Regions from separate parts of the Streptomyces sp. NPDC057694 genome, predicted to be linked through region 2. Evidence: riboswitches for the same ligand, from Rfam matches in the RefSeq annotation. Region 2 holds a riboswitch; each other region holds the start of a gene.
The links. Region 2 has a riboswitch for cobalamin ahead of metE (5-methyltetrahydropteroyltriglutamate--homocysteine S-methyltransferase). Riboswitches for the same ligand answer to the same signal wherever they lie in the genome.
Positions count from the first base shown of each region.

Region 1: linked by a shared signal. The riboswitch ahead of ACFVDP_RS03050 (ABC transporter substrate-binding protein) and the one ahead of metE (5-methyltetrahydropteroyltriglutamate--homocysteine S-methyltransferase) in region 2 are both predicted to bind cobalamin.
Region 3: linked by a shared signal. The riboswitch ahead of ACFVDP_RS08900 ((2Fe-2S) ferredoxin domain-containing protein) and the one ahead of metE (5-methyltetrahydropteroyltriglutamate--homocysteine S-methyltransferase) in region 2 are both predicted to bind cobalamin.
Region 4: linked by a shared signal. The riboswitch ahead of ACFVDP_RS31815 (ribonucleoside-diphosphate reductase subunit alpha) and the one ahead of metE (5-methyltetrahydropteroyltriglutamate--homocysteine S-methyltransferase) in region 2 are both predicted to bind cobalamin.

Region 1 covers NZ_JBHVIX010000001.1:635,621-640,536, reverse strand. Annotated here, with positions in the region: gene ACFVDP_RS03060 (ABC transporter ATP-binding protein) at 1-314, opposite strand, end outside; gene ACFVDP_RS03055 (FecCD family ABC transporter permease) at 311-1,333, opposite strand; gene ACFVDP_RS03050 (ABC transporter substrate-binding protein) at 1,330-2,394, opposite strand; cobalamin riboswitch at 2,433-2,613, opposite strand; gene ACFVDP_RS03045 (alpha/beta fold hydrolase) at 2,886-3,569, opposite strand; gene ACFVDP_RS03040 (lytic polysaccharide monooxygenase) at 3,707-4,762, shown strand; gene ACFVDP_RS03035 (alpha/beta fold hydrolase) at 4,743-4,916, opposite strand, start outside.
Region 2 covers NZ_JBHVIX010000001.1:1,233,629-1,238,544, forward strand. Annotated here, with positions in the region: gene ACFVDP_RS05630 (Na+/H+ antiporter) at 1-524, opposite strand, end outside; gene ACFVDP_RS05635 (hypothetical protein) at 627-1,097, opposite strand; gene ACFVDP_RS05640 (RNA polymerase sigma factor) at 1,094-1,789, opposite strand; gene ACFVDP_RS05645 (LAETG motif-containing sortase-dependent surface protein) at 1,812-2,246, opposite strand; gene ACFVDP_RS05650 (hypothetical protein) at 2,450-2,761, shown strand; cobalamin riboswitch at 2,760-2,994, shown strand; gene metE (5-methyltetrahydropteroyltriglutamate--homocysteine S-methyltransferase) at 3,157-4,916, shown strand, end outside.
Region 3 covers NZ_JBHVIX010000002.1:433,823-438,738, forward strand. Annotated here, with positions in the region: gene scpA (methylmalonyl-CoA mutase) at 1-629, shown strand, start outside; gene meaB (methylmalonyl Co-A mutase-associated GTPase MeaB) at 642-1,640, shown strand; gene ACFVDP_RS08895 ((2Fe-2S)-binding protein) at 1,669-2,346, opposite strand; gene ACFVDP_RS08900 ((2Fe-2S) ferredoxin domain-containing protein) at 2,343-2,741, opposite strand; cobalamin riboswitch at 2,803-2,925, opposite strand; gene ACFVDP_RS08905 (NUDIX domain-containing protein) at 2,954-3,430, opposite strand; gene ACFVDP_RS08910 (patatin-like phospholipase family protein) at 3,512-4,744, opposite strand; gene ACFVDP_RS08915 (anti-sigma factor family protein) at 4,882-4,916, opposite strand, start outside.
Region 4 covers NZ_JBHVIX010000019.1:113,629-118,544, reverse strand. Annotated here, with positions in the region: gene ACFVDP_RS31830 (nucleoside hydrolase) at 1-684, shown strand, start outside; gene ACFVDP_RS31825 (GNAT family N-acetyltransferase) at 681-1,199, shown strand; gene ACFVDP_RS31820 (hypothetical protein) at 1,189-2,022, opposite strand; cobalamin riboswitch at 2,100-2,241, shown strand; gene ACFVDP_RS31815 (ribonucleoside-diphosphate reductase subunit alpha) at 2,366-4,714, shown strand; gene ACFVDP_RS31810 (ribonucleotide-diphosphate reductase subunit beta) at 4,714-4,916, shown strand, end outside.

The DNA.
Region 1 (4,916 bases), 600 kb from region 2:
GGGATCCGGCCGAGCCGCACCACATCGACGACCGTCAACTCGACCAGGGTCTCCGACTGCTGCTCCACCACGGCGACCCGCTGGGCGACCGTGCGGCGCGGCACGTCCGCGAGCGGCGCGCCGTCGAGGGTGACGACACCGGAGTCCGGGGCGAGCACCCCGGCGAGCAGCCGCAGCAGGGTCGACTTGCCCGAGCCGTTCGGCCCCAGCAGGCCCGTCACGGTGCCGGGGCGCGGCGCGAGCGCCACCCCGTCGAGGATCAGTGCGCCGCCGGCCGACCGCGACACGCGCTCCGCGCGCAGTCCGGCCGTCACCGGACGGCCCTGCGCCGGTACAGCACCAACACGAACGCGGGCACACCGATCAGTGACGTCACCACTCCCACCGGAATCTCCTGCGGTGCCAGGACCGTGCGCGCCGCCGTGTCCACCCAGACCAGGAACACCGCGCCGGAGAGCGCCGTCACCGGCAGCAGCCGGGTGTGCCCCGGACCGACGAGGGCGCGTGCCGCGTGCGGCAGCACCAGACCGACGAAGCCGATGGCGCCCGCCGCGCTGACCAGGACCGCGGTCAGCAGGGCCGTCACACACAGCAGGATCAGCCGGGTGCGGGCCACCCGGACGCCCAGCGCGGCCGCCGCCTCCGGGCCGAAGGCGAACGCGTCGAGCGTGCGCCCGTACCCGAGACACACGACCAGCGCGACCACGAGGACCGACAGACACAGCCACACCTCGGTCCAGCCGACCCCGCCGAGCGAGCCGAGCAGCCAGAACAGCACGCCGCGCGTCGTCTCCGCGTCGGCGGCCGTCAGCACCACGAACGAGGTCAGCGCGGAGAACAACTGCATCGCGGCCACCCCGCTCAGCACCACCCGGTCCGTCGTGCCGCCCAGCGTGTGGCTGAGCAGCAGCACCAGCGCGAACGACAGGACCGCGCCGATGAACGCCCCGCCGGACACCGACAGCGCGCCGCCGCCCACCCCGAGGACCACGACGAGCACGGCGCCCGTCGACGCCCCCGAGGACACCCCGAGCACGAACGGATCGGCGAGCGGATTGCGCAGCAGCGCCTGCAGCACCGTGCCGCACACGGCGAGCCCGGCCCCGCACACGGCCGCGAGCAGCGTCCGCGGCAGCCGCAGATTCCATACGATGCCGTCGCGGATCGGCGTCAGGTCCGAGCTGCCCCAGCCGAGGCGCGCGCCCACCGCCGACCAGACGTCGCCGACGCGGATCTGCGCGGGCCCGAAGGTGATCGCCACGGCGACGGACGCACACAGCGCGAAGACGCCCGCCGTCCAGTAGAGACCTGACCGCAGGGTCGCGGCACTCACTTGGCGAGGCCGAACTCGCCGAGCGCGGCGGCCACCTTCTCCACTCCGTCCACGGTGCGGATCGTCGGGTTCATGTCCTGCCCGCTCAAGAGCACGTACCGCTTCTCGCGCACCGCCGTCATGTTCTTCGTGACGGGATCGGACTCCAGGAACCTGATCTTCTGGGCGGCGGACTCGGCCGACTGCGAGCGGCGCGTCAAGTCACCGATGACGAGGACGTCCGGGTCACGGTCCGCGACCGTCTCCCAGCCGATCTGCGGCCACTCCTCATGCGTGTCGTCGAAGACGTTGCGCAGCCCCAGCTCCTCCGTGATGACGCCGGGAGCACCACAACAGCCCGCCATGTAGGGCGAGTCGGAATTCGCGAACCAGTACAGCACGCTGACGTCCGAGGCGTCGGCCGCCGAAGTGGCCTTGTGTACCCGGGACTTGAGGCTGTCGACGAGCTTCTCGCCGCGCTTCTCGACGTCGAAGATCTTCGCCAGGTCACGTATCTCGCCGTAGACCGTGTCGAGGGTGAGCGCCTTCGTGCGCTCGCCGTCGCCGTCGCCACTGTTGTTCTTGCCCGCGCAGTCGCTGGGGGAGAGGTAGGCGGGGACGCCGAGTTCGGTGAACTTCTCGCGCGGCGCCACCCCGCCCTTGCTGAGCGTGTAGGTGAACGAGGCCGCGGCGAAGTCGGGTTCGACGGCGAGGACCTTCTCGAAGGAGGGGTAGCGGTCGGCGAGCCGCGGCACCTTCGCGTTCGCCTTCTCAAGTCCCTTGAGCACGGGGTCGGTCCAGGTGGCGGTGCCCACCATCCGGTCGGCCAGACCGAGCGACAGCATGATCTCGGCCGACCCCTGATCGAGGGCGACGGCACGCCGAGGGGCGTGGTCGACGTGCACCTTCGTATCGCAGTTGTCGACGGTGACCCCGCCCGTCGCCTTCTCGTCCGTGCCTGCGCCGGTCGATCCGCCGCATCCGGCGAGGAGGAGGACGCCGGCCAACAGCGTTGCGGTACGGCGGAGGTGACGGGTGGTGCGGGCGGGCGGCACGGGAGATCCTCTGCGTCCAGGGCTCATACGCGGAGCCGGTCTACGGTCAACCCCCGGACCGCGGAACGCCGCCGGGGGCCGCCAGCAGGTCTTCGGACTCGGGGTCGTCCGCGCGAAGCGCCTTCCCAGACCGTGTCACCGGCCCAGTGGCTGTGGCTCCGCCCGTCACCCTCACCGCTGCGCGTCAGTTCCGGATTCTCACCGGATTCCCTGACCCGTGCACGGACAGACCGTGCAAAGGTACGACTGGCCTGGCGAAAGTATCACGGGGTGGGCGCGGGTCCTTTTGCCGGGACCGGGGCTCGTTGTCGGCTGCGGGCCGGTGGGGGCTGGTCGCGCAGTTCCCCGCGCCCCTGGAGTGCGCACTTCGTGCGGCATCTCCATCAAAAGCGCGGCGAAGCCGCAGCCTCAAAGGGGAGGCGGCGCGAAGCGCCTGCCTCAGGGGCGCGGGGAACTGCGCGAGAAGCGGCCACCGGCCCGCAGACGGACGACAACTGATCCAGCCGCCCTGCACCGGCTCACGCCCCGAGAAACGCGCAGACCTCCGTCGCGAACTCCTCCGGCGCGTCCCGGTGGATGAGGTGCCCGACGGGAAGGGTCAGCAGCCGCCCGCCGGGAATACGTCGGGCCAGCTCCGCGACACCGTCCTGCGGGACATGGCTGAGGGGCCCGCCCGCCACCACCAGCGTCTCGGCGGTGATGTCGCCGAGACGCTCCAGCCAGTGCGCGGGCGGGGTGTCGAGCTGCTGCCGGACCGCGACCACCATCTCCCAGTCGAAGGCCAGGTCTCCCTCGGGCCGGACCAGCGGCGGCGGTGTCCGCGGGCGGGGGAGCGGCACGTCCTCCAGAACCAGCCGTGCCACCCGCTCCGGCTCGGCCGCCGCCAGCAGAAAGGCGACCACGCCACCCATGGAGTGCGCGACGACCCGCACCCGGTCGAGGCCCGCCGCGTCCAGGAACGCGGCGACGTCGTCCCGCATCAGCTCCAGTGAGTACCGTCCCGGCCAGTCGCTCCGCCCGTGCCCGCGCAGGTCGAGGGCGTACACCCGGTGGTCGCGGGCGAACGCCGGTGCCACCGGCGCCCAGTCGGCGGCACCCTCTCCCAGGCCGGGCAGCAGCAGGAGCGGCACGGCGTCCGGCGGCCCCGACACCTCGTAGGACAACCGGACCCCCGCCACGCGCACCGTGCGCCGTTCCGTCATTTCCCGAACCCCCGCCCTGCGGATCAGTTGGATCAGTCGATCTCGCGAGGCTACGCCGGTGCGCGGCAACCGAATCGGTACCGGCGACGACTACGAGGAGTACCGCTCGTCGGAGACCTCCCGAAGGAGACATTCCCATGACGGTTCCTCCCCGTACGGCAGTTCCTCGTCGCCCCGGGACCGGCCGGACCACTACCCGTGCAGCGAGATCCCTCCGGTCCCGGCGCGCGGCCGGTCTGGTCGGCGCGGCGGGCTTCGCCGTCGCCACCGTGCTCGCTGTGCCGTCCCCGGCCGCCGCGCACGGCGTCGCCCTGATGCCCGGCTCGCGCACCTACCTCTGCTACAAGGACCTCCTCGCCAACTCCTCCACCCAGATGCCGACCAACCCCGCCTGCAAGGCCGCCGTCGAGGAGGCGGGCACGACACCGCTGTACAACTGGTTCGCGGTACTCGACTCCAACGCGGGCGGGCGCGGCGCGGGTTACGTCCCGGACGGCACCCTGTGCAGCGCCGGAGACCGCAGCCCGTACGACTTCTCGCCCTACAACGCGGCCCGCGCCGACTGGCCCCTCACTCACCTCACGGCGGGCGCCACCCTTCAAGTCAAGTACAGCAACTGGGCGCATCACCCGGGCAGGTTCGAGGTGTACGTCACCAACGAGGGTTTCGACCCGGAGCAGCCGCTGGGCTGGGCGGACCTGGAGAAGGTGCAGACCGTCCAGGACCCGCCGCACGAGGGCGGCCCGGGCACCGAGGACGGCCACTACTACTGGGACCTTCAACTCCCCGAGCGCACCGGCCGCCAGATGCTGTTCGTCCAGTGGATCCGCTCCGACAGCCAGGAGAACTTCTTCTCCTGCTCGGACGTCGTCTTCGACGGCGGAGCAGGAGAGGTGACCGGGCTGACCGGCGGCGAGCAGTCCGCCCGCGAGGCGGCCGCACTCGGCGCGGGCCACAAGGCCCACAGCGCCATGCACAGGGCGCACGACGCGGGCACGGCGGAGAGGACCACGGCGGAAGGCGCGTCGCGGGGGCGGCAGGCATCGGCTGAGAACGCCGAGACCGGTCCGACCTCGGTCGGCGCGCTCGCCGGAGCGGCGGCCGCCGCCGTGGCCCTGGCCGCGGGCACCTTCGTACATCTGCGGCACCGCAGGCCGACCGCGGCGCTGCCGGTCACGCGTGCGAGGCGGTGAACGCGAGCAGCAGGGCGGCCGTGCCCGCCGGATCCTCCAGGATGGGCGTGTGCCCCGACCCGGGCAGCCAGGCGACCCGCGCTCCCGGCACCTTCCGGTAGTCGGCCGCCGACGAGGGACGCCAGCGCCGGTCCTGGTCGCCGAAGACGACCTG
Region 2 (4,916 bases):
ACGTGCGGGGCGGTGACGGCCTCCGTGCCGACGGTCACGCCGACGGCGATGCCGTAGACGACCAGCGCCGTACCGTCGTTGAGCAGGCTCTCGGCGCGCAGCAGGGTGATGTCCCTGCGCGGCAGGAGCCGGGCCACGACGTTGACGGCCGTCGCGTCGGTCGGCGCGACGGCCGCGCCCAGCACCCAGGCGGGCCCCCAGCCGATCCCGAGCGCGTGCGCGACGCAGGCCACGGACGCGGCCGAGGCGATGACGAGAACGGTGGCGGCGAGGGCGACGTCGGTGAGATGGCGGCGGATCTCGCGCAGGGAGGTGTTGAGGCTCTCCCAGGCCAGCAGCGCGGGCAGGAACAGCAGCAGCACCACCTCGGAGGGCAGTTCGACCTTGCGCAGGGCGGGGATCAGGCCGATCAGCACGCCCATCACCATGAGCACCATGGGCGGTGCGATGCGCAGCCGGTCGCCGAGTGCGGAGCCGACCAGCACGGCGATCCCCAACAGCACGACAAGCTCGAGACCGAGCACGCGTTCCTCCCTCAGACACTGCACCGACACTGTGCTGCCCTAACTGTGCCGTGTGCGCGGGCGGAAGCCGGCGCCGGTATGCCGGTGTCGGCCGGTCCCGGCTCAGCCGGGTGTGCTCGGGGTCGCCGAGGGGGCGACGTCGTCCGGGGCGGTCGCGGAGGGCGGACGGGAAGGGGTCGGCACCTCGGTGTGCGGTGCCGTCGAGCCGGCCGGGGCCGGCGAGGACGGGCGGGGAGTCGGAGCGCGGTCGGGGTCGGCCGGGGCCGAGGGCGCGGCGGGCGGTACGGGGGTGCGGTGCGGTTCCGTGTCCGGGGCCAGCGTGAGGTAGCCGACGACGAGGGCGGCGGCGGTGGCGAGACCGGCGAGCGGGACCACGTAGCGGCGCCGGACGCGGTGGAGGAGGGCACGGTGGAGCAGGGGCAGTCGGCGCAGGTGCGGTCCTGGCGGCTCGGCCGGGCGCAGCGTGCGTACGGTGATGCTGTCGGCGCGCGCGGCCAGTGCCTCGTGCAGCCGTCGCTCCGCCGGGCGCTCGGGGTGGTCGGCCGGTTCGGCCCATGGTGTCCGGGGCGTCATATCCGGCCCTCCAGGATCCTTTCGAGTGCGTCCAGGGCGCGGCTCGCGTTCGATTTCACCGCGCCTTTGCTGATGCCGAGGGCGGCGGCTATCTCGGCCTCGCTGAGTTCGGCCCAGTAGCGCAGGACGAGGACCTCGCGGCGGCGCGGGGTGAGCCGGGCGAGTGCGGCGAGGACTTCGCGGTGCGCTTCGTCGAGCACGACGGAGTCCTCCGCCGAAGGGGCGGCACCGGCCGGCGGCGGGGTCCAGGCCCGGGCCGTGCGGCGTCGGCGCAGCACCGACCGTGCGGTGTTGACGACCGACGTCCGCAGATAGCCGAGGGCGTTGTCGACCTCCGTGATGCGCTCTCCGTGGCGTCGGTAGAGGGCCGTGAACGCGTCCTGCACGACGTCCTCGGCGGTGGACAGGTCGTCCACGAGCAGCACCGCGAGCCGCACCATGCGCAGCCGGTGCGCGTGGTACAGCTCGCTGATCGTGGGCGGCCGGTCGGTGTGCGGGTGCGGGTGCGGGTGCGTGGTGCCGTACGGGGATGTGTACGGGCGCGCGGCCGGGCCGGGCGCCGCTTCGAGAGTGGACCGGTCGCGGCGCAGCAGCCCGCGCAGCAGCGCCCGCCACCCCGGACGGGTTCGGCCGTGGGCGAGCGTGAACGGCTGTGGCCGTGGGGCGAGTTCGGTGACTGCGGAGCTGTGCACAGAGATCCTCGGGTGGGCTGCGTCAGCGGTGCGAGCGGCGGCGTACGGCGAAGAGGGCTCCCGCTCCACCGGCGACGAGGACGACGGCCCCGGCGCCCATGACGGCCGTACCGGTGTTCGACGAACCAGTATGGGCCAGCTCGTCGTCGGCGGGAGCTGCCGAGGGCGCCTCGGTACCGTCGGCGGGGGCGGGCGAGGGCGCCTCGGTAGCGTCGCCGGCGCTGGGTACCGGCGAGGGGGTGGCGGACTCCTTGCCGCCCGGCGCGGTGGACGGTTCGGCCGTCGGCGGCTCGCTCGTGGCGGGCTTCGGAGCGCCGGTGGCGGGCGACGCGCTCGGCGCCTCGGTGGCGGCGGCCGAGGACGGGGCGGGCGTGGCGTGGGCGGCGGGGATCGAGGCCAGGGCGGCCAGCAGGCCGGTGGCGACAACGGCGCTGCGGACGGGGACGAGGTGCTTCACGGTCGTTCTCCACGGTCGGGACGAGGACGCCGGACGGCGCCCTTCACCCCCACACGACGCGCGACCCCGCGCCAGGTTGCCGCGGTCGCACGAAAATCTTCGCCGGGGTCCGCGGACACCCCGAAGATCCACTCCTGGGAACCGTCGCCCCCTGACCCGCATCTTCCTCGGCGAGCACCACGATCACAGGGGAGTACGAGGCGTTGACGGACACCGAGAAGGACATCGCGGGGCACGAGGAGCGGGGTCACGGCGCGGAGCCCTGGTGGGCGGATCTCGGAGCGGTGGGAGCCGTGGTCGTGATCGTGATCGGCGTTCTCGCGGCGGCGTGGGTCCTCCTCCGGCTGCCCGGCACCCCGGAGAACCTCGCGACGGGCTACTACGGAGCAGCCAAGGTCGTCGCCATCGGTCTGGTGGTCGCGGGCGGTGCTCTGTTCGGCCGTCGTCGTGCCCGGCAGGGCGCGGGCGCCGAGGGCGGCAGCGGGCCGGACGTGCCCGACACCACCGGCCGGTAGGGTGGGCCCCGCAGCTGGTTCGCCCCGTCCGCCAGGCGGGATGCGTCGCAAGAGGGAACCCGGTGGGAATCCGGGACTGCCCCGCAGCGGTGAGTGGGAACGACCGCCGTCACACGCACTGGGACCCGAGGAACGGGACCTGGGAAGCGACGGCCAGTAGGAGTCCTGTACGTGGTGACACGCACGGGACGGGCCCGCGAGTCCGAAGACCTGCCACCTGCCCGTGCGCGTACGACGCGTGCGCGGACATCCCGGTGACCTCGAGGGCGGGTCGGCGTACATATCCGGCGGACGACCGCGCCTTTGCCGCGTGAGGTCGCCCTGTCGTTTCTGTCGCTCCTTCACGCGTTCGGGTCCTCGGGATCTCAGGGATACGTCTCTCGAAGGAGAACTCCGTGACCACCAGGACCGAAGCCGCGGCAGCACGGGCCACCGTGTACGGCTACCCCCGTCAGGGCCGGAACCGTGAACTGAAGAAGGCCGTCGAGGGGTACTGGAAGGGCCGCGTCACCGCCGACGCCCTCCGGACCACGGCCGCCGAACTGCGCCGGGGGAACTGGCGGGAGCTCGCCGCCTCCGGGATCTCGGAAGTCCCCACCGGCGACTTCTCCCCTTACGACCACGTCCTCGACACCACCGTGATGGTCGGCGCGATTCCCGCGCGCCACCGCGCCGCGGTGGACGCCGACGCGCTCGACGGCTACTTCGCGATGGCCCGCGGCACCCAGGACGTGGCGCCGCTGGAGATGACCAAGTGGTTCGACACCAACTACCACTATCTGGTGCCCGAGTTGGGGCCGGACACCGTGTTCACCGCCGACTCCGCCAAGCAGGTCGCGGAGCTGCGGGAAGCCCTCGCCCTCGGGCTGTCCGCCCGCCCGGTCCTGGTCGGCCCGGTCACCTACCTCCTCCTCGCCAAGCCCGCGCCCGGTGTCGCCGCCGACTTCGACCCGCTCACCCTCCTCGACCGGCTGCTCCCGGTGTACGCGGAGGTCCTCGCCGACCTGCGCGCCGCAGGGGCCGGCTGGGTCCAGCTCGACGAGCCCGCCCTGGTCCAGGACCGCACCACGGCCGACCTCAACGCCGTCGAGCGTGCCTACCGTGAGCTGGGTGCGGCGGCCGACCGGCCCAAGCTGCTGGTCGCCTCCTACTTCGGCCGGCTCGGCGACGCCCTGCCCGTACTCGCCAAGGCACCCGTCGAAGGCCTCGCCCTGGACTTCACCGACGCCGCGGCCGCCCAGCTCGACGCGCTCGCCGCCGTCGGCGGGCTGCCCGGCAAGCGCCTGGTCGCCGGTGTCGTCGACGGCCGGAACATCTGGGTCAACGACCTGACGAAGTCCCTCGCCACGCTCGGCACCCTCCTCGGCCTCGCGGACCGCGTCGACGTCGCCGCCTCCTGCTCCCTGCTGCACGTCCCGCTGGACGCCGCCCTGGAACGTGACGTCGACCCGCAGATCCTGCGCTGGCTCGCCTTCGCCCGCCAGAAGACGGTGGAGATCGCCACCCTCGCCAAGGGCCTCGCCCACGGCACGGACTCGATCACCGCGGAACTCGCGGTGAACCGCGCCGCGCTCTCCTCCCGCGCCGCCTCGCCCCTCACCCGGGACCCCGCGGTGCGGGCCCGCGCCGCCGCGGTCACCGAGGCGCAGGCCCGGCGCTCTCAGCCGTACCCCGAGCGGGCCGCGGCCCAGCGCGCCCACCTGGGGCTGCCGCTGCTGCCGACGACCACGATCGGCTCGTTCCCGCAGACGGCCGAACTGCGCACGGCCCGCGCCGACCTGAAGGCGGGCCGGATCGACACCGCCGCCTACGAGGAGCGCATCAGGAACGAGATCCGTGACGTCGTCTCCTTCCAGGAGAAGACCGGGCTCGACGTCCTGGTGCACGGCGAGCCCGAGCGCAACGACATGGTCCAGTACTTCGCCGAGCAGCTGACCGGCTATCTCGCCACGCAGCACGGCTGGGTCCAGTCCTACGGCACCCGCTACGTCCGCCCGCCGGTCCTGGCCGGTGACATCTCCCGCCCCGAGCCGATGACGGTGCGCTGGACGTCGTACGCCCAGTCGCTGTCCGACCGCCCGGTCAAGGGCATGCTGACCGGGCCCGTGACCATGCTCGCCTGGTCCTTCATCCGTGACGACCAGCCGCTCGGCGA
Region 3 (4,916 bases), on a different contig from region 2:
GGGCGGCGGACGGTGACGGCAATCTCCTGGAGCTCGCGGTGCGTGCGGCGCGCGCGATGGCGACGGTCGGCGAGATCTCGGACGCGCTGGAGAAGGTCTACGGCCGGCACGCGGGGCAGATCCGTACGATCTCCGGTGTGTACCGCAACGAAGCAGGGGAGTCCGGATCCGTGGACCGGACCCGCGGCCGCGTCGACGAGTTCGCCGAGGCCGAGGGGCGCCGGCCGCGCATCCTCGTCGCCAAGATGGGCCAGGACGGGCACGACCGCGGCCAGAAGGTGATCGCGACGGCCTTCGCCGACCTGGGCTTCGACGTCGACGTCGGCCCGCTGTTCCAGACCCCGGGCGAGGTGGCGCGGCAGGCCGTCGAGGCGGACGTGCACATCGTCGGGGTGTCGTCGCTCGCCGCCGGGCACCTCACCCTCGTACCGGCGCTGCGCGAGGCGCTCGCCGAGGAGGGACGCGAGGACATCATGATCGTGGTGGGCGGGGTGATTCCGCCGCAGGACGTGCCCACGCTCCTGGAGATGGGCGCGGCGGCCGTGTTCCCGCCCGGCACCGTGATCCCGGACGCCGCCCACGACCTGGTGTCGCGCCTGGCGGCGAACCTCGGGCACGGCGACGAGTGAGCCGGTGACGGTGTGCCCATCGATCTCGATACGTACGTCAAGGGTGTCCTCGCCGGGAAGCGGGCGGTCGTCGCGCGGGCGATCACGCTCGTCGAGTCCACCCGCCCCCAGCACCGGCGGCTCGCACAGGAGTTGCTGACCGAGCTGCTCCCGTACAGCGGCCGGGCCCGCCGGATCGGCGTCAGCGGGGTGCCGGGGGTGGGGAAGTCGACGTTCATCGACGCGTTCGGCACCCTGCTGACCGGGCTCGGCCACCGGGTGGCCGTGCTCGCGGTCGATCCGTCGTCCAGCCGGACGGGCGGTTCCATCCTGGGCGACAAGACGCGGATGGAGCGGCTGGCGGTCGATCCGGCCGCCTTCGTACGCCCCTCCCCCACGGCCGGGACGCTCGGGGGTGTCGCGAAGGCGACCCGGGAGTCGATCGTCGTCATGGAGGCCGCCGGGTACGACGTCGTCCTGGTGGAGACGGTCGGCGTGGGCCAGTCGGAGACGGCTGTCGCGAACATGGTCGACACGTTTCTGCTGCTGTCGCTGGCGCGGACCGGCGACCAGTTGCAGGGCATCAAGAAGGGTGTCCTGGAGCTGGCCGACGTCATCGCGGTGAACAAGGCCGACGGGCCGCACGAGCGTGACGCGCGGTCGGCGGCGCGGGAACTGTCGGGCGCGCTGCGGCTGATGCACGGCAAGGACGCGTTCTGGACGCCTCCTGTGCTGTGGTGCAGCGCCCGTGAGGAGAGCGGGCTCGACCAGGTCTGGGAGCGGATCGAGCAGCACCGTTCGCTCCTCGACTCGACGGGGCGGCTCGCCGAGCGGCGCCGTACGCAGCAGGTGGACTGGACCTGGACGATGGTGCGCGACGAGCTTCTCGGCCGGCTGCACGCCGATCCCGCGGTGCGGGCCGTGACGCCCGGTCTGGAGCAGCGGGTCAGGGACGGCGAGCTCACCGCGACACTGGCCGCCGAGCGGATCCTGGACGCGTTCCAGGAGCGGGACACGCGGGTCGGGGACTGATCCGCCCTGCTGCCCGGCCCGCGGTCGGTCACGGGGTCAGGCAGCAGTCCCCGCACTTCCCGCCGCCCGGGGCCCGGTAGTAGAGGCAGCAGCTGTTGCGGCGGAAGGTCGGACCGGGCCCGGTGATCCGGCCGGTGCCGCGCAGCCGGCCCGTGTCCAGCAGTTCCCGCGTCAGGCGGGTGAGCGGGCCGCGCAGGGCGGGCCGGGTTCTCAGCAGTTGCGCCGCCGAACCGACCAGCGCGGACGCGGAGTTGCCGGCCAGCAGGCCCGGTGCCACCTTCACCGTGAGGCCGCGCTCGACCTCCCTCAGCACGCCGTCGGCCTCCGCGAGGACGGCTTCCAGGGGCGACGGCAGGCGGGCGGCGAGCCGTCCCCGCGGGCCGACAAGGCGCAGGTCCGTCCCGTCACCGGACCACTCCACGCCGCTCATCGTCGGCACGATCCCGTGCACGAGAGCGCAGGCGAGGACCGGCGACCAGAGCCGGGCCGCGAGTCCCAGGTGCGCGACGGAGACGCCGACGCGTGTCTCGGCCGTCCCGAAGCGGTCGTTGACGGCTCGGGCCCGGTCTGCGAACCCGTCGCGAAGAGCGCCGCCCCGTTCGTGGAACGGCGCGGGCGCGACGGTGTCGAGGGCGAAGAATCCACCGAGCCGCGCCACGTCGCGCAGCGCCTCGGCGACCTGCTCCGGCGGGACCTCGGCGGTCATGGCGTGAGAGGAGCGCGGCGCGGGGGCTGGATGAGATAGAGGTCGAGGATGTCGGGCCGGGCCGCGACACCGGGTCCTCCCGCCCGTACCCAGTCCGCTATGTCTTCCGTCGCGTCCCGGTCGTTGACGAGCCCGAGCCACACCGGCCGGGCACCAGCCGCCCGGCCGGCTGTCGACGGCTGTACGACGACGACGTTGGCCTGCTCGCACACGTCGAGGCATTCGGAGATCCGGACCGGGGCGATCTGGCGCAGCCGCGCGGTCTGGGCCGCGTGATCGGCGTCGACCTTGACGGTGCCGCAGCAGCAGTCGCGGCACACCACCACCCGGCACGGGACCGTCCGGTCCTCCGTCGACCCGGTCTCGTCGGTCTCGTCGGCGAGCCGCTCAGGCATGCCGCGTCCTTCCTCTCGCCGGGGAGTTCCGCCCCGGGGTGCTTCGAGGAGGCGACAGCGTGAGTCTCCTGGCTCTCGGGTCCGCGCTCGTCCCGGCCTTCCCACCCGCGCGGGGCAGTGGCTCGTCGGGATCCGCTCGCCGATCACAGTGGCGGTACCGCACCGGATTCACACCGGTTTCCTCGGGCGGCTGTCGCCCTTGTCCTCGGTCATCATGCCATCCGCGCCGACGGCCCGAGCCTGCCCATGGTCCGCAGGAGCGGCACCAGGTGGTGTTCGACCGCCGGGGCGAGCCGCAGGTCCGGGTCGTGCCCGTCGGTCCAGCGCAGGGCGGCCAGTTCGGCTGCCGGGACCGGCTCCCCGACGAGGTGCGTGGAGAAGACGGTCAGGTGCATCGGTACGCCCTCCAGCGCCGCCCGCTCCTCGACCACCGCGAGATGTTCGAGCGGCCCGGTCGAGACACCCAACTCCTCCGCGAGTTCTCGCTTCAGGGTCTCCTCCGGCCGCTCCCCCGGCTCGGGCTTGCCACCCGGCACGTAGAACACGTCCGGCGCGGCCTGCTTGCTGACGACGAGCAGCTTCCCGTCCTCGATCACGGCCGCGGCGACGACCTTCATGACCGCCGCGTCGTCCGCGCGGTCCGAGTCGTCCGCGCGCGCCGCGTGATCCGTCTGATCCCTCTGATCCATTCCTGCATTGTGCAGTGCGGCTGCCCGCCCTTTCGGCGGCGGCCCGGATCGGTGGCGGTCACACGGTCCGCCGGACGGGCCCTACGCGGCGTCGGTGCGCCACAGTTTGCCCGGGTCGTCGCCCGCTTCGTCCAGGATGATCCGGGCGTCCCGTTGGCCGAGCTTGATGGCCTCGCCGATGAACTCCGGTTCGAAGAACAGGTAGCTGAGCAGTTCGCCCCGGCTCTGTCCCGGGCCCAGGAGCGCGGCGAGGAACATCAGGTCGGGGTTGGTCAGGCGGCGCACTCCACGGAAACTGGTGTCCAGTACGTACTCCGCCTTCTCGCCGAGCTGGTCCGCCTGGCCGGGCAGTGGGCCACCGAAGAGGTACTCGATGACGGTGTACGGGCGTCCGCGCGGGCTGATCCGTTTCGCCCCGGACTCGAGCAGCTCGTCGACCTTGCCGAGCGTCCGCGTGTCCTCCACCATGCGATCGCCCATCAGGCCGGTGAGGATCTGGGCGACGACGTCCTGGACGGACGGCACGGGTTCGTCCTGGCAGTCCGTGGAGTGCGGCAGATCGCGCAACGGTGTCGTGGCGACGATCACGACGCGGCGCGCGCCGAGCGAGATCGTCGGCTTGATGGGGGCGTTGAGGCGTACACCGCCGTCCATGTACCAGCAGCCGGCCGGTCCGATCCTGACGGGCGGGAACGCCACGGGAATCGCGGCGGACGCCATCACATGGTCCTCGTTCAGGACGGTACGGGTGTAGTCCACCGCCCGGTCGGCGTCGGAGGCCGGCAGCCTCGCTGCTGCCGGTCCCTCGGCGAAGACCTCGGTACGGCCGCTGCCGAAGGCCGTCGTGGCCACGGCGACCGCCTGTACCGCGCCGTCGGCCAGGTTGGCGTGGAGCTGGTTCCAGTCCACCTTCGTCCGCAGCGTGGTCCGCAGGGGGCTCGTGTCGAGCAGGCCGGCCAGGGGCGCGCTGGACGGGTTCACCACCCTGGTCAGGCACTGCCGCAGGATCGAGGGCAGGGCCGTCAGCAGGAACGGCCTGAAGACCTGATCCTTCGTCAGTCCTTGCCAGGCCGCGACCACTTCGTCGGCGGCCTGGTGGGCGGGCAGGTGGGCGAACGAGGCGAAGAGCACCGCGTTGAGCGCTCCCGCACTGGTACCGGTGAACAACGTCGGCCGCTGCCCGAACCGGTCGAGCTCCGGCAGCAGCGTCGCCAGCATGCCGGCCTCGTACGCGCCCCGCGCCCCGCCCCCGGCGACCACGACGCCGATCTCGCCGCTCGCCGAGAATGACGCGGAAGCCTCGTTCTCCGGCATCGCCCCTCCCTGATCGGCGTCGCCCTGTCGCGGCCGAAGCGGTTCTGCGGTGTGACATCGGCCGCCGGGTCGATGCCACTACAGCGGGCGGGACGACGCAACGGGGGAACCGGCCATGCCCCATGGCCGCGCCGAGCCTAGAGACGGCTCATCGACGCCATCGCGTACAGCA
Region 4 (4,916 bases), on a different contig from region 2:
CCCGAGGCGACCGAGTCCTCGACGCAGGCGCTGCTGCGGCTCTCGCGGGAGTACGAGGGTGAACTCACCGTCTGCGCCACGGGACCGCTCACCAATGTGGCCCTCGCGCTCACCGAGGACCCGGACTTCGCCCGCCGTGTGAAGAAGCTCGTCTTCATGGGCGGCGCCGCCGACGTGCCCGGGAACATCACCCCGGTCGCCGAGTTCAACGCCTGGGCCGACCCGGACGCCGTGGACCTCGTCGTCTCCTCCGGCATCACCTACACGATGGTCGGGCTCGACGCGACGCACGGCTGGCGGTTCACCACCGACGACCTGGAGACCCTGCGCGCGGCCGGTGAGGGCATGGCGCTCACCGCCCGGCTGATGGACTTCTACCTCGGCGCGTACCGCGAGAGCGGCGGTTCCCCGCTGCACGACCCGCTGGCCGTGGGCGTGTGCGCCGACGAGTCGTTCGTGACCGCCGCCGAAGGCACGGTCGTGGTGGAGTGCGGGTCCGAACTGACCCGCGGCAAGACGGTGTTCATCCCCTACGACGCCGACTACCCGCGCGCCTACTACCAGGAGTCCCCGCTGGTCGCGGAGCGCACCGCCCGGCGCGGCCGGGTCGCCCTCGGCACCGGCCCGCGCAACTTCACCGAGGATTTCGTCAACACCCTCCTCAAGCAGCCGAGCGTGGCGTGAGCGCTCCCCCGGCTGTCACCGTCCGGGCCGTGCGCCCCGAGGACCACGCCCGGCTCGGCGAGATCGGTGCCGCCGCCTATCTGGACAGCGGGCTCCTCGCGTTCGGCGAGAGCGACTGGTACGCGGGCGAACTGCGCGATGTCGCGCGGCGCGCCCGGGAGGCGACCGTGCTCGTCGCCGTCGGCCCCGACGGGGCCGTGCTCGGCGGTGTCACGTACGTCCCCGCGCACGACCATCCCTACGCCGAGGTGGCCCGGGAGGGCGAGGCCGAGTTCCGGATGCTGGCCGTGGCCGCCGAGGCGCGCGGGCAGGGCGCGGGGGCGGCCCTCGTACGGGCCATGATCGACCGCGCGCGGGCCGACGGACGCACGGCCCTCGTGCTGTCCACCCAGCCCGTCGCGACCGCCTCGCACCGGCTCTACGAGCGGCTCGGGTTCCGCCGGGCGCCCGGCCGGGACTGGGCGCCGGTGCCCGAAGTGACGCTCCTGGGCTACGAGTTGAGGCTCAGCGGCTGATCCCGTACAGATCGCCGCGCACGTCCCTGGCGAGCTGCGCGGCCCAGCGGACGGTCGCGTCGCGGTCCGGGTCCTCGCCGCTCTCCACCCGGACCAGGACGCCGCCGACGCGGACGTGCGCCCGGTACGAGGTTCTGGTGTCGCCCTCGTAGACGATCTCCTGGACCTCCAGGTTCGCCTCGTCGCCGAGCCCCTTCAAGGGCTCGACGCGGTAGCGCTCGGTCGCGGTGCCGGCCTCCATGTCGGAGCCGAACTCCGGGCAGTGGCGCAGGATGTCCTGCTCGACGCGGTGCAGGTCACGAGCGGCGGCCGTGGTCAGCGACACGAGGTGCTGGGACACCATGATGTGGCCCTGGGGCGGCCGCGTCCTGCGGTTCGTCCACAGGGAGTGGGAGTACGCCTCCGTGCCGCGGTAGGCGGCCGGGCCGAGCCACGCCGGATCCTCCTCCGACTCCAGGCAGTACGACCACCAGCCGCGCCGCTGCTCGTGCGTGTTCTTGAACACCCCGGCCTGGTGCTGATCCTTGCTGTCCAGGCCCCGGCCGAAGGCCGAGTCGGGCAGCAGGGTGGCATCCAGCTGCGCGCCGGTGAAGGTCCGCTGCGACGGCGCCACGGAGTCGACGCCCGGGGCGGTCGGCGCGCCGGTGGGCGGCACGATCCCCGGCGGCGACGCGGCCGGGCTCGCGGAGGCCGACGTGGGCGTCCCGGGCGCCGACGACCTCGGCGCCGCCTTGTCCGCCTCCCCCGTCCCGTTCACCCCTTGGGTGCCACAGCCCGCCAAGAGTCCCACCAGCACCATGGCCGTCACTCGCCCCGCACGCATGGAACCACTCTCCCCAAGATCGTCCACACTCGACTGGCCGTCACCCTAGCCGACACAACATGTGGGGCTGCCGCGAACACCCGACACAACATGTATGCTCGCTCTCGCTGTCAGCGCAGGGGAATCCGGTGCAAATCCGGAACTGTCCCGCAACGGTGAACGTAAGCCTCAAAAGCGTGTACGTGAGTCCGAAGACCTGCAGACGGCACACCCGAGCCACTCGGCCCGGGTGTCGAAGACGTCCGGGCCTCGTGGAATGGGCCGGTGACGCGGGCCCTGCCGTGCGCGGGCCCGGGCCACTGTTCCCCCGCGGGCCCCGAGCCGAGCGAGGGAGAGCCCCACCGTGACCATCGCGCCCGCTGATCCTGCCTCAGCCGTGGCCGAGGCGGATGCCCCCGGTACCGCGCTGCTGCGCACCCTGACCGAGCTGACCGCCGATCTGCCCGCCGCGGATCCCGGCCGGGTCGCGGCCGCCGCGCTGCGGGGCCGCAGCGCGCGGGCCGACGAGGCCGAGCTGCGCGAACTCGCCACCGAGGGCGCGGCCGGGCTGATCTCCGAGGACCCCGTCTACTCCCGGCTCGCCGCGCGGCTGCTCACGCTCTCCATCGCCGCCGAGGCCGCCTCGCAGGGCGTCACGTCGTTCACCGGGTCGATCGCCGTCGGCCACCGCGAGGGCCTGATCGCGGACCGCACCGCCGAGTTCGTGCGCGTCCACGCCGCGCGGCTCGACGCACTGGTGGACCGGACGGCCGACGACCGCTTCGGCTACTTCGGCCTGCGCACCGTCTTCAGCCGCTATCTGCTGCGCCACCCGATCACCCGCAAGGTGATCGAGACGCCCCAGCACTTCATGCTGCGCGTCGCGGCCGGTCTCGCCGAGGACGACTCGGCGCGGGCGCTCGACGAGGTCGCGGCGCTGTACGGCCTGATGAGCCGGCTCGACTACCTGCCCTCCTCCCCCACCCTGTTCAACTCCGGCACCCGGCACCCGCAGATGTCGAGCTGCTACCTGCTCGACTCGCCGCTGGACGAGCTGGACTCGATCTACGACCGCTACCACCAGGTGGCCCGCCTCTCCAAGCACGCCGGTGGCATCGGGCTCTCGTACTCCCGCATCCGCAGCCGGGGTTCGCTGATCCGCGGCACGAACGGGCACTCCAACGGCATCGTCCCGTTCCTGAAGACGCTCGACGCCTCCGTCGCCGCGGTGAACCAGGGCGGGCGCCGCAAGGGCGCGGCGGCCGTCTACCTGGAGACGTGGCACTCCGACATCGAGGAGTTCCTGGAGCTGCGCGACAACACCGGTGAGGACGCGCGCCGTACGCACAATCTGAACCTGGCGCACTGGATCCCCGACGAGTTCATGCGCCGCGTGGACGCCGACCGGCCGTGGTCGCTGTTCTCCCCCGCCGACGTGCCCGAGCTGGTCGACCTGTGGGGCGACGAGTTCGACGCCGCGTACCGCAAGGCCGAGGCCGAGGGGAAGGCGCGCAAGACCATCCCCGCCCGCGACCTGTACGGCCGCATGATGCGCACCCTCGCGCAGACCGGCAACGGCTGGATGACGTTCAAGGACGCCGCCAACCGCACCGCCAACCAGACCGCGGAGCCCGGCCACACGGTCCACTCCTCGAACCTGTGCACCGAGATCCTGGAGGTCACGGACGACGGGGAGACGGCCGTCTGCAACCTCGGGTCGGTGAACCTCGGTTCGTTCGTCGTCGAGGGCGACATCGACTGGGAGCGCCTGGACGAGACCGTCCGCACCGCCGTCACGTTCCTCGACCGTGTCGTCGACATCAACTTCTACCCGACCGAGCAGGCGGGCCGCTCCAACGCCCGCTGGCGCCCGGTGGGCCTGGGCGCGATGGGGCTCCAGGACGTCTTCTTCAAGCTGCGCCTGCCGTTCGACTCCCCCGAGGCGAAGGCGCTGTCCACGCGGCTCCAGGAGCGGATCATGCTCGCCGCGTACGAGGCGTCGGCGGATCTCGCCGAGCGCAGCGGCCCGCTGCCCGCCTGGGAGAAGACCCGCACCGCGCGCGGTGTGCTGCACCCCGACCACTACGACGTCGAGTTCACCTGGCCGGAGCGCTGGGCCGCGCTGCGGGAACGTATCGCCGCGACCGGCATGCGCAACTCGCTGCTGCTCGCGATCGCGCCGACGGCCACGATCGCCTCGATCGCGGGTGTCTACGAGTGCATCGAGCCGCAGGTCTCCAACCTGTTCAAGCGCGAGACGCTGTCGGGTGAGTTCCTCCAGGTCAACTCGTACCTGGTGGACGAGCTGAAGGCGCTCGGCGTGTGGGACGCGCAGACCCGTGAGGCGCTGCGCGAGTCCAACGGCTCGGTGCAGGGCTTCACCTGGGTGCCGGACGAGGTGCGGGCGCTGTACCGCACGGCGTGGGAGATCCCGCAGCGCGGGCTCATCGACATGGCGGCGGCCCGTACCGCCTTCCTCGACCAGGCCCAGTCGCTGAACCTGTTCCTGGAGACGCCGACCATCGGCAAGCTCTCCTCGATGTACGCCTACGCCTGGAAGTCGGGCCTGAAGACGACGTACTACCTGCGCTCGCGCCCCGCGACGCGCATCGCCCGCGCGGCGGCCCGCGCCACCGTCCCCGTACAGGTGGCCGATCCCGACGCGGTCGCCTGCTCCCTGGAAAACCCCGAGTCCTGCGAGGCCTGCCAGTAATGACCACCCCTGCCGACAAGACCGGGAAGAACCTGCTCGACCCGGGCTTCGAACTGACCCTGCGCCCCATGCGCTACCCGGACTTCTACGAGCGCTACCGCGACGCGATCAAGAACACCTGGACCGTCGAGGAGGTCGACCTCCACTCGGACGTCGCCGACCTCGCGAAGCTCAGCCCCGGCGAGCAGCACATGATCGGCCG